Regions from separate parts of the Paenibacillus sp. Y280 genome, predicted to be linked through region 2. Evidence: predicted binding sites of a transcription regulator. Region 2 holds the regulator's gene; each other region holds the start of a gene.
What was found. Region 2 encodes LexA, which represses DNA repair genes until DNA is damaged. Its sites were predicted from a motif close to CGAACATATGTTCG; they were not measured.

Region 1 (5,589 bases), on a different contig from region 2:
AGTTCTACTATCGTAACCATTCTAGACAAATGCCCCATTTCCTTTCAATCACTATGTAAACAAAAAAAGACCGACTACAGTCGATCTAATTTTCTTGCTATTTATGTTTAAACAATTCCTTAAGGATATTTTTAGCAAGTAGTAGTGCGTCACCATCCTGCTCATTAAGCAACAGATAAATTTCCTTTTTTAATTTATCATTTTCAGATAATGTTTCATAATCTGATACATTCGAAAAAAATTCATGAACACTAACGTTAAGGACATTTGCTATCTTAGCGAGATTCAACAAAGAAATATTCTTATGTCCATTTTCCATTCTACCTATATATGAATATGAAAGACCGGCTTTCTCTCCTAATGCTTCTTGCGATAAGCCGGACAACTTTCTGACTTCTCTTATTCGACTTCCAACTAGCTTTAAAAGCGTTTCAGGGTTATTCATTCATCAACACCTACCTCATAATGAGTGTAGTAAATTGATGCCATCTCTAACACTGAATTTTAGATCATAAAATCACAAATGTTCTACATAGGAACAAATGTGATATAATATTAATAAATTGTACTTAGTTGAATAAAGGGGCTGAACGCTTTGGCAATATTTCCAGAAAAAAAACAAGCTATAATTGAAGATTTCAAAAAATATTATCGCGACATGAAATCTATCGGTTATCTTAACTCCTATAGATACACTGAAGCAGATAATCTTGATCCTGTGAATTATTTGTCCATATGTCCTGATACGAAACCATCTATTCAATGGTTAATCCTACATAGCTCAAGTGATAAATTAGCTAAGACTCCCCTTGAGCTGTATGAGCAAAATTACAATGATATGCTTTCATATTACGAGTATTTCTGTAATTTTACGAAACAACATGGGCATGAGAACGAATTATACACTGATTTTAAAATTATTAAGACCTCACAGTCACACCACTAAGTTGAAATTAGGATTCTGCGAAATAGCATTTCTGCCTTGTAGAGAACGATCAATCATAAGTAAGTTAGTAAATGAATAATCCATGAATAAAGACTTCTATTATCAAATTTTTCATGAGGTGAAATATGTCAATTAAATCAGAAGTTAAACGATAAAAAATACTAATAGAGCAATTTAAAAGCAAGTATGGAGGTCTTAAGTCAAATGAAGAAATTTTTTGCTATAAGTTTAGAAAAGAAAACCTCGCACCTGAGCTATATTTAAATATTTGTCCTGATGCAAACTTATCTATTCAATGGTTAATTTCACACAGCTCTTATCAAAAGATTGTTGAAACTTCGTATGAACTCTACGCTCATCATTTTAAGGAAATGAAAAACTTTTACGAAGCGAGTTACAGATTTTACCATAAGTGCTTTCCAGAATTAGAACGAGATAGAATTTATGCGCAAATGGAAATAGAAAATGAAGAAATACAGAAAGAAATTGACGAAGAAAGTATTCGACAAGGGAGTTAATGAATTTTAATTAGCAAAATCAACAAGTAAGTGATCTTATCATACATAAACAAAAGAAGGCAGCTACAACAGCTGTCTTCTTTTCATGTTTAATACTATGATTGGCAGCATTACACACATACCTATATAGATACTTATATAGAAAACTGCAACCCATTTTTATTCTATATGTATCGGCTTATGCGGTTTCTTAAAAAGTTCTTGCACCTTTATTTGTACCTGACTTATATTTCTTTATTGAGATAATTGTAATAACAGTTCGTTTATTAGGGCCTGTCGGAGCAACGATTGCTATATCTCCACTTTTCAGTATCCAACGCATTCGACTTTTAACAGGCGGCATTATCTTGATCTCTTCGATAATTTGTCTTTCATTCATCTTTTGTTCAGCGATCCGTTGTTTAGTGTGATAAGTTAATAATACCTCCATAATTGGCTTCACCTCCAACTAGTATAACTTTAAAAATTCCACTTCAACACGATCTATACTCACCCAGATCACAACAATCTCTAGTCTCTCCAATACAGTCCGAATCTGACTTATGACCTTTCTATGACCGTCATTATCAGGTAACGCAATTGCTACTTTAAATAGCTCTCCTTGCTTTTGCTGGATCAATTTTGAAGTAGTCAGCAAAGCCCTAGAAATATGCGAATCAATCACATTTAGTGTGCCACTGGTGTAGGTTCGATTCCTGCACTCCCCTACCTTGCGATTCTAATGCAGAACAACTGGTTCTTAGGTAGCCTTTATTCCGGCTTAATAAGTGCTTCAGTTGCTTATCAACGGTAGCACCCTCGATGTCTCTAATAGCAAACCATTCTCCTTCAACCATAAAGCTTCCCTTCAACTGGTCAACACGATCCACTATACCAATTACCACAAGTTCTTCGAACTCATGATACATTTTAAGACTGATTTCCCTTCGCAGCTCCATAGACTCGATAATTACACGAGAAATATCCTCCCACTCCTGCTCATCAAGATAAATACGTTGGAGCTTTTGAATGTCACGACTCCATTCATTAATAGCTATTTTATGCTCAGGCAACATCATACGGCTACTTTCCCACATTCCATTTCCCTCAAGCTTTTTACGTGATCCTGTCGCCATTCGAACACCGTCCCACATTTTTAATGCTACTATTACATGTGAACAAATGTTCTATTTCAACGGTCAAGAAGTGACTTTCGATGTACTTTTTAAGGGTAGGGTACATCATTTACCATCTATTAAACTTCCCTTTACTTTTCAACCATTGCTTCTAGGATAACAAGTACTCACAGGCTTCTTTGGGATACATAATTTTTTTAGCACCAAGACCAATTAGTCGTGGCTTCTTTGTTTGTTTATGAAAGTTCTTGTCTCCTGTTACGAAAATATCTCCATCATAATGAATATGACACCATAATATTTGAGCATCAAATAATTTATTTTTCCATTCAATTGGTGTAATTTGTTCAGATATACCATTCAAACTCCGATATTCCGAAATCTTATACGGCGTTGTTGGAAACAGAATCTCAAAAATGGACTTTTCTAAGTTAGCCGAATCTTCGGAAGCCCATATACAGTGATTCCAAAAAGAAATATCCCAATAAAACAATGGATTCAGCAATGTAACATTTTCAAAACCAATCTTATTGATGGTCTGCATAAAACTATCTAGATCGTTTATTTCTATTCCATCTTTTTGTTTTTCACTGGCTGAAGTAGCTGCCATATTCAATTCAATATTACCTGTATCATGAAGTTCTTTAATTTTTCTTGCGTAGATTTCATTTTCTCTTTTCTCAAGAAGATCAATTATTATATTTGTATCGAAAGTGACCTTAATATGAAACTCCCCTATTCTATGCTTATCAGTTAGTAAAACAATTTATCTTCCTGCTAAATTAAAAATTAGGATTTGAAGAAGCAACTTAAAAAGCTTAAAATCCAGATCAAACTCCTCTGTATAATATCCCTCTGTTAAATTCAAACTTTCTATAAAGTATTTGTTACTTTCCCATAACAGACTTCACATACTTCTCTGCCTTATAGTCCTTTCTAATCTCGTGCAGCACAGTGCTGTTAGCTTCGCTCCATGACTCCAAGTTCATCCTTGGCTCTACTTCAATCATATCCTTAGCCGTTCGTATATCGTCTTCCTTATACGCTTCAATAATTTTTATCAAATCAGCTCTATCAAGCAGCTTCACATGATTGACTCCTGCTAAGGTTTCACATTGCTCTGTGAATTTGGCTGTTGCAATCACAATAGCCTTCTTAGCTTTGTAATAACGCATACAAGAAAATACTTCCTGCACAGCGCTAATACCAACAGGATCAGAGCAACGCTTAGCCTTACCACATTCCTTATACCCTCTCGATCAGTAAATACAACATCTGCTCCAAAACCTCTCCTGTTTGTTGTCTTATACACTCCTGATTAGCCCAACTCAATCAGAAGCCGGTATAGTTACATTTCAAACTCAGAGCCGTCTTCCATCTTATCAATATCTGTAATATCAATTGCTTTTAGGTCGTAATTCTCTTCAATAGGCTGACTAATACTCCTATTTTCGTTTTATCTTTGAATATAAACCCAACAACAGCTACCACACATAAGCCGATAATTAGTGCGAATACTATGTAACCAATCACAAAAGAAACCTCCATTTCAACTTTATACTTCATTAAATAGGATTAGGACATTCGATCTACTACCCAATGAATTAATAGTTAAATCTTACCATGGTTTGTCGAAACGGAATAGAGGTTGTTCGTTTCATAGGCTTTCCAGACACTCTCATACTCATAAGAAAATGGATCGTCTACACTTAGTTAGACAGAAAAAATAAGGGCTAGTAGAATGAAGGGAACAGATAAAGGAGCGAATCTACTATGCCAAAGCCACGACGTACATTTACACCTGAGTTTAAGAAGCAAATGGTCCAGCTTTACGAGAGTGGAAAATCCAGGGCGAGCATCGTTAGAGAATATGATCTGAATGCTTCTGCTTTTGAACGTTGGATTGCACAAGGTCAGAATACAGGCTCATTCAAAGAAAAAGATAATCGTACAGATGAGGAGAACGAACTTCTTGCTTTACGCAAAGAAAATCAACGTCTTAAGATGGAGAACGACATTTTAAAGCAAGCCGCTCTGATCATGGGACGAAAGTAAATGTGATCCGTCAGAACACTCACAAGTACTCGGTATCAGCAATGTGCGAAGTCCTGCAATTGCCTCGAAGCACCTATTACTATAAGCCAGAACCTGCAGAGAATGAAGAAGAGCAGAAACATGAACAGGCGGTTGTGGATATCTTTACAGCTAGTCGAAATAACTATGGTACGCGAAAAATAAAATTCGAACTACAAAAAAAAGAATATCAAATCTCACGGCGTAAAATCGCCCGTATCATGAACAAACACGGACTGGTTTCAACCTACACGGTGGCGCAATACAAGCCTTTTAAAAGTGATGTGAACGAGTCTAAGGTAAAGAATAAGTTGGGACGAGTGTTCAAGCAAGATGAGCCTTTTGCTGTTGTAGTCAGTGATCTGACCTACGTAAGAGTGGCAGGCAAATGGCACTACGTGTGTTTGTTTGTTGACCTCTTTAACCGCGAAATGATTGGCTTTAGCAGCGGACCTGAAAAGACAGCCGAACTGGTGTACAGAGCAATCGCTAGCCTCTCCGTCCGTCTAGATCGTGTAAAAATGTTTCATACAGACCGAGGGAAAGAATTTGACAACAAGCTCATTTCAGAAGCGCTAGCCACGTTTAACGTCAAACGCTCTCTTAGCAGGAAAGGCTGCCCTTATGACAATGCTGTCGCAGAAGCCACCTTCAAATCGTTCAAGACCGAATTTGCCAACCAGACTTATTTTCTAACAGGAGAGCAGCTTGCTGTAGAACTGCGAGATTATGTTAACTGGTTTAACCATCATCGCATTCATGGAACGCTGGATTACCGTACACCTGTACAAGCTAGAAAAGTGTCCTTATAATTTTTGTTCAGTTTTGTGTTGACAATCCAAAAAGCACCATCGAATGGATGATGCTTTACCAACCTAAGTACCTTGAATCATTGTCTTTAAAGTTAAGCAATCACTACAAAAGTAAAAATATAAAT
Region 2 (5,589 bases):
GAAACCAGCGGTTATTTTCATTTAATGACGTAGAACGGCTTTTGGAAATAAAATCATTGATAGAGAAAGGTGTTAACATCGCTGGCATTAAGCAAGTGATGAATCCGGTATCGAAGGAATCGGATGATGCGACGATTGTCAGTGAGCAATCGGAAGTGAAGCGTCGCGAGCTGTCTGATCAGCAGCTGCACCGTTTGCTAAAGCAGCAGTTGCTCGAGAAAAGACCAGGTCAAGCATCGCTTATTCAAGGTCAATTGACTCGTTTCTTAAATAAGCGCTAGTTTGACTAATATAACAATCGATTTGCAAACTAAGGAGATGATTCTGTGAGTTACACTAAAGAGGATATTAGACGTATAGCACAGGAACAAAATGTTAGGTTTATTCGTTTGCAGTTTACGGATTTACTAGGAACGATAAAAAATGTTGAAATTCCAGTTAGTCAGCTAGAGAAGGCGCTTGACAACAAAATGATGTTTGATGGCTCTTCCATTGAAGGTTACGTACGTATTGAAGAATCAGACATGTACTTATACCCTGATTTAGATACTTGGGTTGTATTCCCATGGGTTACACAAGATCGTGTTGCCCGTTTGATTTGTGATATTTATATGCCAGACGGAACACCGTTTGCCGGAGATCCTCGCGGTATTTTGAAGCGTGCCTTGAAGGAAGCAGAAGAGCTGGGCTACACAGCAATGAATGTTGGACCTGAACCGGAATTTTTCTTGTTCAAAACCGATGATCGCGGTGAGCCGACTACTGAGCTAAATGACCAGGGCGGCTATTTCGACTTAGCACCGATGGATATGGGTGAAAACTGCCGTCGTGAAATCGTACTTACGCTTGAAGAGATGGGCTTCGAGATTGAAGCTTCTCACCATGAGGTAGCTCCTGGACAGCATGAAATCGATTTTAAATACGCAGATGCGATTAAAGCTGCTGACCAAATTCAAACGTTTAAGCTGGTAGTTAAAACGGTTGCACGCGAGCATGGCTTGCATGCATCGTTTATGCCAAAACCATTGTTCGGCGTAAATGGTTCTGGAATGCATTGCCACCAATCGTTGTTCCAAGGCGACACAAATATGTTCTACGATGAGAAGGACAAGCTTGGTCTTAGTGCGGTAGCTCGTCAATACATGGCAGGTATCTTGCTTCATGCTCGTGCTATGGCTGCTATCACGAATCCAACAATCAATTCCTATAAGCGTCTTGTACCTGGCTACGAAGCGCCTTGCTATGTCGCTTGGTCCGCAAGCAATCGCTCGCCAATGATTCGGATTCCAGCATCACGCGGTCTTAGCACGCGCGTCGAAGTTCGCAACCCAGATCCAGCTGCTAACCCATATTTGGCACTAGCTGTTATGCTAAGAGCTGGTCTTGATGGCATTCAGAACAAGCTTCCGTTGCCGGCTCCAACAGACCGCAACATCTACATCATGACGGAGGAAGAGCGTCAGGATGCAGGCATTCCAAGCTTGCCGCTTGATTTGAAGGAAGCTCTTGACGAAATGTTAAGAAGCGACATCGTTTGCGATGCGCTTGGCGACCATGCGCTTGCCCATTTCTATGAACTGAAAGAAATCGAGTGGGATATGTACCGGACACAAGTTCACCAATGGGAAAGAGATCAATACTTGACTCTTTACTAAGATCTGAATCCCTAAAGTTCATAACCTAATAATGACCCGCAAGAAAGACACTTTTCCAAAGGTGTCTCTCATGCGGGTCATTCTGTTTCTATCTCATTTTCGGATGTATTTTTCCCAATATAGTGTAGATAAATCAATTAAGTTTTATAAAAGCAAAGGCGTTCCTTCTAGTAAACTAGTAATCGGGGGAGCATTCTATACGCGCGGTTCGCAAAATGACTTATCCTAATTTGATTGGTTTGGTGGGGGTGTATATGGAGTGGGATTTACGGCCCGCCCATTCCTACTTTTGTTCACAATTCGTTGCAGAAACGATGCGGAAAAGCGGGATTCCGGTCTGTAACCGTCCATCGACGCTGGTTACACCTGATGATTTTCTGAATTACAGTCAATTTCATGTCGTCTATGAAGGACTGCTATATGATTATCCACAGCTTAATCTACAACAGCTTGTCCATCTTTCAAAAGCAAAAATGACTGTAGGCCAGCTTCGGAAGAGAGCCATATAAGATCTAGAATAGTGCGCCATAAAAATATGAGTCCACACAAAAAGACCCATAGTATGGGTCTTTTGCGAAGTTTAATGGTTGAATTAGTAGCCGCCGAAGCCGCAGCTGCATGCGATAATCACCAATAAAATGAATAGGACCAAAATTGTACCTAAGTTTGTAAAAGCTCCACCAACGTAACCGGACATTTTTTAGGTGCACCTCCTTACGTGTTGAATACATTATAGGTTATGCGGGCTAATCACTCATTGATTGGGTGTTTGTCATAGGGCAGGCAGGAGTGGGGAGGAAAAATTACATTATTTGTGAAGAAAAATGAATCGAATGCCGAAAGATACACAATAAAAATAAATAGCAAAGAAGAGGCTGAGTCGACTATGCTTGCGCATATCGGATCAGCCTCTTCTTTATGTACGTTTACTTGCTTTAATGGATATCCCGGAACAGTCCGATGACTTTGCCTAGAATGGTTACATTTTGGAGTAAAATCGGCTGCATTGTGGAATTTTCCGGCTGCAGGCGAATGTGATTTTTCTCCTTGTAGAACGTCTTGACCGTTGCTTCGTCATCCTCAGTCATTGCAACAACGATTTCTCCGTTATTAGCTGTTTGCTGCTGACGAACAATAACGTAATCTCCATCGTGAATACCGGCTTCGATCATACTCTCGCCCATGACATTCAAGATGAATACGCTGCTGTCACCTACAAAGTGTGAAGGAAGAGGGAAATACTCTTCGATGTTCTCTGTTGCGGTAATAGGCACACCCGCAGTAACTTTACCAACGATAGGTACTTTGGCAACGGAAAGGGGGATCATGCCATCCACACCTTCTTGATCTAAAATTTCAATAGCACGTGGTTTAGTGGGATCCCGGCGAATTAGGCCTTTCTTCTCCAAGCGGTCCAAATGACCGTGAACGGTTGAACTGGATAACAATCCAACAGCTTCGCCGATTTCTCGAACGGAAGGTGGATAGCCTTTCTCCCGGACTTCATTCTTAATAAATTCAAGAATAGAATGTTGTCGGTTAGAAATCTTCGACACTGTGATCACTCCATTAGTAGGTTTGTAGCAAATTATAACATAGAACCGGAGTTCGTACAAACATAAGTTCTCAAGTACAGAAGTTCGTATTTTTTTGTTGACTCCAAACGTTTGTTCGTGTATTCTAAAAACAGAACAAACGTTTGGGGTGCTGAATAATGATAACTAGTTCAAGTTTTAATAGAACGATACACAAACAAGAAACAGTTAAAACAACGGTGTTTAACCATTTGATCAGACGATTGATGAAGCGCCATGCAGCAAAGATTGTAGTCTGCTCAGCTGTGTTCGCACTTTTATTTACTAGCTTTCTGCTTATAGGAACAGCTGCTTCCGGCAGTTATCCAGCAGAAGCGACAGCTGGAGAAAATATGGTTATCGTGCATTCGGGTGACACACTTTGGGAAATCGCTAAGCAATATACCGATGGCAAGCAAGATATTCGATATGTCATTTATTTGATTAAAGATCGCAACAACCTGCAATCCTCGGAAATTATGCCAGGGCAAAAGCTAATTATTCCTAGCATTTAATTTGAGAGTCATTTACAATTAATAGAATTGTTTCATCATATACATAGCTTTCTGAATCAAGTAGATCAATGGAATCTACTTCTTTTAGAAAGTTTTTTTGTGTGAACTGCAGGGTTTTCCCTAGGTAAGTTCGTCTATTGAAGGGGATTGAAAGGAGAGGCTGAATTGTTACGTGTTGAAGAGCTATCCCATTCCTTCATGAATGGGAACGAAGCGACTGCTGTACTGCAGCATATTAGCTTTGATGTACATAAGGGAGAAATGATTGCGCTGTTAGGAAGCTCCGGCTCTGGCAAATCTACGCTGCTGAACTTAATGGCCGGCTTAATGAAGCCTACAGAGGGGCAAATCTTTATTGCAGACCACAATATCGTTACGATGAACGAAAATCGGTTGGCTGAGTTTAGACGAAAGCATATCGGGTTTATTTTTCAAGCGTATGAGCTGATTGCCAATTTGACCGTTCGAGAAAACGTCGAGCTGCCGCTCGTGTTTCAATCGATTCATCCTTCTATAAGGAAGAAAAAAGCGCTTGCTTTGCTTGAACAGGTGGGAATTCCGGATAAAGCGGAATTATTTCCATCACAGCTCTCAGGAGGACAGCAGCAGCGTGTCAGTATAGCCCGGTCATTGATCACTGAGCCATCGGTCATTTTTGCGGACGAGCCTACTGGTAATTTGGATACAAAAACAGAAGAAGAAATTATTATGATTTTGAAGCATTTGAACAAATCGATGGATACGACTTTTATCATCGTTACACATGAACGTGAGGTTGCAGCCCAAACGGAAAAAATTATTACGCTGCGGGATGGTTACCTCGTGACGGAGCAGGAAGCCGCTCAAGAAAGATTGCTTGCGGGGGGAACGCAAATTGAGAATAAGTGATATTACACGATTATCTTGGGATCAAGTCAAGCGCAGGAAGGTCGTAACGGCACTTTGTGCGGCAGGTATTTCGATTGGCTGTGCTGCCATAATTGTAGCTATGAGTATAGGCGAATCTGCGCAAATTTATGTCGAGCAGCAGATGAACAGCTATTTAAAAATGGATGAGATTACGGTAACAGCAAATACAGGTGCTGGAGCTGGCAGCAAAACCCCTGCAAATGAAAGTGAAAGCGAATCGCTGAAACAAGGGAAATTGACGCAGCAAAAGCTTGATATTATGAAGAAAATCAAGCATGTGACGGCAGCAGCTCCTTTTCAGCAGCTTGAATATATGGAGCTGACGACTTTAGATGGGCTTGCTTCACAAAATCAAACCCAATTGATCGGTACGGATTTGGAGATGCTTACAGCTTTCGGAAATGAATTCATGCAAGGCGGGCCATCTAATCTTGAGGACATGATTGTGCTTAACTATGGCGCTACTATGGGTCTGATCGATGATATAACCAAACAAAATATACAAGAGCAGCTAAACACGAATCCATATGATGATGCAGTGTTCGAGCAATATCAAAGCTTAAACAGTATTCCAACCGTTTTATATCAGAAGCAAATACAGTTTCGCTATTATTCGTCTGAAGGTCAGGTTCTAAGCAGGCCGCTGCGTGTTGTCGGCGTCCTGAAAAAACCAAGCGGTCTCAAGGATGATCAGATTATGTACGACAAGAAGGGCTACATATCGATTGAGACGGCAGCGCTCCTTAAGAAAGAGCTTAAGCTGCCTGGCGATCAGCAGGAATCCTATAATTCGATTATCGTGAAGGTCGATAATCAATCCAAAATCGAGCAAGTAGAGCGACAGCTTCAAAAGCTTGTCGTGTCAACGCAAACTAATTTATTTCAAAAGGAACGGCTTGCGAATGAATTTAAAATTATAAAAGCAGCCGCACTTGG
Region 3 (5,589 bases), on a different contig from region 2:
TTATTGCTTCCGTGCTTACATCCGATGATGCTGCCTTGTCTTCGGTTTTTGCTTTTAAAGAAAGCTCTTGAGGCGCTTCGCCCGCCATATCGGCCGCAGCGTTACTCGATTCATTAGCAACTAATTGAGAAGCACTGCTTAAGTCTGGCGCTGATCCAGGCTTATACGTAACAAGAAACAGCCCTGCGACGATTCCCGCTGCGATTACGCCGCTCATGATGCGAATGGACGGCCAACGTCGTTCGTGCTTCGCACGGCGAGGCAGTGATTCTATTGATTTTACGGCAGGAACCGGCTCAGCATTAGGCTCAGACTGTCCAAAGAGCTCAAGACGCTCCAATTGCGGCATAATGGCATCAACTAAGCTGTAGCTCGGTATAACTTTGGGTAAACTGGTAAGCTCGGCGGATAACAGCTGTAGCCGCTCGAACATAGCTGCACAGTCCGGACACTGTCTAGTATGGCTCATCAAGACTTCTTTCTCGCTTTCATCGAGATCGTCGTCTAGCTGTCTTTGCATTAATTCCATCACCTCTTGACAATTCATCCCCGGACACCACCTTTCTGATAATCATGGAGTAACGACTGCAGCTGTTGCCTAGCTCTGAACAAATAAGATTTTACTGTGTTAAGCGGCAGATCAAGCGAATCTGCAATTTCATTGTAAGAGAAATCCTGTAAATACCGAAGGACGACAACCGCACGATGATGCTCAGGAAGCTTGTCGATAGCGGCTTGAATGTCTTTAACAGCATAAGCCGACATTACCTCGTCCTCCACATTCTGTTTCTCGTGGAATACCATGTCATGCTCATCTATTGAGACGGTCGGTTTATTTCTCCGAAACTTATCAATGCAAATGTTTGTTACAATACGTTGAATCCACGTTTTAAACTGCGCTTTTTCCTCGTACGAGCCTATTTTCGTGTAGATGCGAATGAGCGCTTCCTGCGCTGCATCGAGGGCATCCTGTTCGTTATTTAATATATAATAGGCTGTCCGATAAACATGCGTTTCAATCTCTCGCAATAGAGTAATTAAAGCGTCGCGATCTCCCGACTGAGCGGCTCTTATAAGCTCCGGCTCCACCACGAAGGATCCCCCTCTCTTGCAACCATTCTGACGAACTGGTTGCGGTAAAAGTTGCAGATTAGTCAGAAAAATGACTATATTTTTTTTAGTAACAATTGCCATTGGAAACCATTGTCCCCTGGTGGGACCGAATACGATTCGTTTTGCTAGTAAACATCTATTGAATAAAAAAAGCATGTTCTTCGTTTAAGAAGAAATAAAAACGAAATAAACTCCACATCAAAGGATACCAAATTTCTAGTACCTCGTATATAGAAACTGATCGAATACCACGTTTAGGCAGAAGTCCTTTGATCTATTTCTTATAAACCTATTCCAAAAGCACCTATACGGACGAATTAAAATCCATTAAAGCATCTAGATTTTTTCTGTTGAATTAATGCTTTTTGTACATATACAATCCTTTGTCCGTTATGGTGAAACGAATCTCGCCGTCCTTGTCCGTCCGCCAAATAGCCGTGCCTGCATCTGCAAGTCTGGACAGAACGTCAGGATGCGGATGTCCATAGCTATTAAATGCCCCTACTGATGTTACGGAACCTTCAGGTCTCCAATAATCCAACCACTCCTTGCTCGTCGAAAAACGACTGCCATGATGGGCAGCCTTCATAATCGAGATTGAGGGCCGCTCGGCAGCCAAATTAATGCTCTTCTGTTCATTACGAATAATTGTGCGCTCCGTTACGGAATTTATATCGCCAGAGAATAAGAAGGTCGAATGGTATAAGCGTACGGTCATTACTAGACTGCTCTCATTCTGCTCCTCAAGCGGTTGAACTTCAGAATCTGTATTCGCCAGCGGCCACAAAACGTTGATCGTAGTTTCGTGATCGAGCTGATATTCCAAGCCAGCATTCACGCCATACATCGGTATTTGCAGCGCCAGCGCCTTCCTAAGCAGCTTCTGCGCATCATCCGCTTCCTTAACGGTACCGTTCCACCATATGCTGCGAACGGGAATGGTGTCCAAAACCGCTTGTAAGCCGCGGATATGATCGCTGTCCAAATGCGAGATGACGAGAATATCGATCTCCCTTACGCCTCTTTTCATTAATAGAGGGACAAGCAGCTTCTGACCAATCTCAAATGGGTCGCTGCGCTCCCTCCATTCCTCGCCCTCCTTGCGAAAGGATAACGTCCCCCCGCCATCGATCAAAATTTGTTTACCGCTAGCCGTTCGGATATGTATGGCATCGCCTTGTCCGACATCAATAAAGCTTACGGAAGCATTATGGTTGAATGCATCCGGCTTATACGCATAGACGAGCAGACTAAATGCAAGGAACATAAGGGAAAATAATGCTGTCTTAACCCCTCTATTATTAGGTGAAGGCGTCCTGTATGCAGAAACACCACCAATCGGCGCTGTTTCTTCAAATGCCGCAGCTGCATCGGCACGCGAATCAGCAAATATCCCTGTCCAAACGCTGACGACATGAAATAAAGCGCCAAGCAGCAGCAGCCAAGCCGCTACCCACCAGAGCGGCGGGGTAGCCCAAATCGTTCGAAGCGAATCGACCCCAGATAACCGCTCGACAAGCGCAAACGTCCAATCATTCGCATATTGCGAGGCATAGGCGAGCAGTTTGCCTCCTGCCTCCCAAGGAATCCCTAACAAGAGCGTGGCAGCTCCAAGCGGCATAACAATAAAGCTTATAAACGGAACGAGCACAAAATTAGCTATCATTGATAAAGCGTGAAATTGATTGAAATAATAGATCGTGAGCGGAAAGGAAACGAGCTGGGCAACGAGAGTAACAGCAGCCAAATCCAGCAGCGACTTCCCCCTTTGCCATTGCGGCATCGCATGACGTATCGGCTTTACGCCAACGATCAAGCCGATCGTCACAATAAACGATAGTTGAAAGCTTACATTTTCGAGTAAAAATGGATCGAACACAAGCATAAGCACTGCGGCGGCAGCGAGCAGATGCAGGCCGTCCTTCAGCTTTCCGATGCGCGCAGCAAGCAATGCCAAGACCGACATAAGACCGGCTCTAATGACGGAAGGGGAAGCGCCTGCAAGCAGCACATACAGGGGAACGGAAAGCATGAGAATGAGCAGCATTCTCTCGCGGCTTATCCGTGCCGCCCGAAGCAAGCCGCCGAGCGCGTAAATAAAAACCGCGACGTGAAGGCCCGAAATTGCAAGTATATGCGTAAGGCCAAGCCGCGAAAACTGCTGGAACTGCTCGGGGTCGAGGTCCTCGCGGATTCCGAGGACGAGACCTTTCATGTACCCGGACTGCGCGGACGGGTACAGCACGTCCATATAGGATTGATTTTCTAAGCTTAATCAAAATATCTATTCAGCCCTTTATTTTTCTAGAATTCCTTTGTGCTATATGTCTAAGCAATTGAGTATAATCTAGGCGTTTTAATGCGATTATAACGCGTTATGTGGGAAAGATGTGGGTGTGGGTATATTGTTACACATATTTCCCACAGATCAGTCACCAATACCTTTGCTTAGTTTAATGCCGTCATGTATCCCACGGATAATCATACTCACGTGATCCTCGATCATTATATCCAACGTGATGCATACGTCTTCTGGAAGGCCGCTCGATTTTTTTAAGCTTCATTATAATAGCTCCCGAATCTGAGCTTAGGTGTCCACTTCATTTATAGCCTTGTAACATACTTTACTCTCACTTAATTGCTGGCTGTAGACATTTCATTAGCATGGCTTGTTGGGGTTTAACCCCAGCAGGCTTTTTATTTTCCATGTATACCCGCTTGATAAAAGAACGTACGTTCGCATATAATATGAACATCAATTATAAGGACGGTGTTCTTATGAATGCTGGATCACGTAAGAAACTTGAAGGTAACGGCATGTGGGAAAGTAGCCGGATGATGTTGCCTGAACATAAGGTCGCATTAAATGACTGGGATAAAGAAAGCCAAAAACGTACGCGGATCCAACTTGACGAACAAGAATGGGAAGACGTTTCACGAGCTGTAGCGGAATCGATGCAGCGGAGAGAGCCAATCAAGCTTAAGATGTTTCATGAATCCGAGGAACTTGAGGTTAACGGCATCGTTGATCGAGTGGATCAGTTAAAAGGCCGCTTCATGGTAGACGGCGAATGGTTTGCTATTCAGGATATCGAGGGTGCCCAGCTTGAGCATTGATCGACAAAAGCTAATCGAACACCTGGAGCTAAATGCCGAGGATTTACGCCTGAAGATTGAGAGGTTTGACGAAGCGAAAGGAATCGACAGCGGGATGATCCTTATGTGGCTTGCGAAGAAAATTATGCTGACTCACTTACTTGATGATTTGTATAATGGAAAATTTGATGAAGAAAAGGTGCTTAGCGAATCTTAAACTCGCAAGCGGCTTTCAAATTTATAGACAATTTGTCGAGTATAATAAATCAGATTCGGGTAACTATAATTCAGAAACTAGTTTAAGGAGGAATTGATTATGGAAACACAAGTAAATAATAACCTCTCACCTGAATTATTGGCTAATGATTTCAAAGGAATGACGGCTCCAATTAATAACATTCCTAGCGGATCCTCTTTACACGCAGTATTGTCCGCAACAAAAGGGTGTATAGTCAACTATACATTTGTAGGTGACCAAGAAAAAATGTTTATAAATAAAGTTGTGCCGCAGGATAACCTTGGAAGTGAAATATGGGTATATGTCTTCAATGACAGTGGTGTTCTAGCATCCGCAACAGTAACTGCGTGGGAGCTACCTTACTTCGGTTAAAACCAAGCCGCTTAGCGAATCTTAAACTCGCAAGCGGCTTCTTCTTTATAAAAGCAAAAAGAGCCGCAGGCGTTCTTCGCCATGCGACTCTTTGACCGATGCTTTCGGATTTGTAATTAATATACAACAATCCACTATTTTTGACAATACAGAACAGAAGTTTGATTTACTGCTCCTTCTGGCCGCTCACCTTGCGCAGCTCATTAGCCAGGCGGTTATATTCCTTCCGTGATGCCGCATTTTCAACTACCCCATACCCAGCCTTCAAAAATTCGATGATCTTATTTGCATCTGCAACTTTCATCATTGGCTCTTTCTCCTTTGACGGCACCTTAATCGGCTCCGCGACTTTATAATAATCCTGCAAATATTTCGTTGGCTCAACGACTCCCGCCTCCGTGGCCGTCCAGCCGAACGACGGCGTGGCAGCCTTGCGAATCTCATAATGTAAATGGTTGCCCGTGCTAGCGCCCGTGGTGCCTTGCCTGCCGATCATCTGCCCGCGTTCTACCGTTTCTCCTACCTTAACGACAGCAGCGCTGAGATGGGCATACAGGTGCAGATAACCCTTGTTGTCCTTGATCGCTACGACAATACCCATCTCTGCAGGTATGCCGCTGCCGGCTACGCCTTGTTTGGCATGCGTGACTGTGCCGGCTACGAAGGCGTAAAGCGGGCCATTACCAGGCGTGACCACAAGATCCACGCCGCGGTGAAACTTGTTAACGTGCAAAATGGGATGCATGCGCACCCCAAATGGACTGGTTAGC

Region 1: AC1TPC_RS17120 (YolD-like family protein) is a predicted target of LexA. The motif match lies at 2,619-2,632, and genes of this name have one in related genera.
Region 3: AC1TPC_RS11280 (YolD-like family protein) is a predicted target of LexA. The motif match lies at 3,840-3,853, and genes of this name have one in related genera.

The regions. Positions count from the first base shown of each region.
Region 1 is NZ_JBXCIW010000013.1:3,514-9,102, reverse strand. Features, by position in the region: gene AC1TPC_RS17135 (helix-turn-helix domain-containing protein) at 98-445, opposite strand; gene AC1TPC_RS17130 (hypothetical protein) at 596-946, shown strand; gene AC1TPC_RS17125 (hypothetical protein) at 1,655-1,894, opposite strand; gene AC1TPC_RS17120 (YolD-like family protein) at 2,121-2,579, opposite strand; gene AC1TPC_RS17115 (hypothetical protein) at 2,731-3,195, opposite strand; gene AC1TPC_RS17110 (restriction endonuclease) at 3,467-3,754, opposite strand; one part of gene AC1TPC_RS17105 (IS3 family transposase) at 4,353-4,599, shown strand; one part of gene AC1TPC_RS17105 (IS3 family transposase) at 4,599-5,464, shown strand; gene AC1TPC_RS17100 (hypothetical protein) at 5,528-5,589, opposite strand, start outside.
Region 2 is NZ_JBXCIW010000003.1:147,175-152,763, forward strand. Features, by position in the region: gene AC1TPC_RS05215 (MerR family transcriptional regulator) at 1-281, shown strand, start outside; gene glnA (type I glutamate--ammonia ligase) at 327-1,655, shown strand; gene AC1TPC_RS05225 (hypothetical protein) at 1,910-2,164, shown strand; gene lexA (transcriptional repressor LexA) at 2,591-3,211, opposite strand; gene yneA (cell division suppressor protein YneA) at 3,370-3,744, shown strand; gene AC1TPC_RS05240 (ABC transporter ATP-binding protein) at 3,910-4,632, shown strand; gene AC1TPC_RS05245 (ABC transporter permease) at 4,619-5,589, shown strand, end outside.
Region 3 is NZ_JBXCIW010000007.1:52,574-58,162, reverse strand. Features, by position in the region: gene AC1TPC_RS11295 (anti-sigma factor) at 1-547, opposite strand, end outside; gene AC1TPC_RS11290 (RNA polymerase sigma factor) at 544-1,092, opposite strand; gene AC1TPC_RS11285 (DNA internalization-related competence protein ComEC/Rec2) at 1,469-3,364, opposite strand; gene AC1TPC_RS11280 (YolD-like family protein) at 3,892-4,230, shown strand; gene AC1TPC_RS11275 (hypothetical protein) at 4,220-4,426, shown strand; gene AC1TPC_RS11270 (hypothetical protein) at 4,526-4,819, shown strand; gene AC1TPC_RS11265 (M23 family metallopeptidase) at 4,986-5,589, opposite strand, start outside.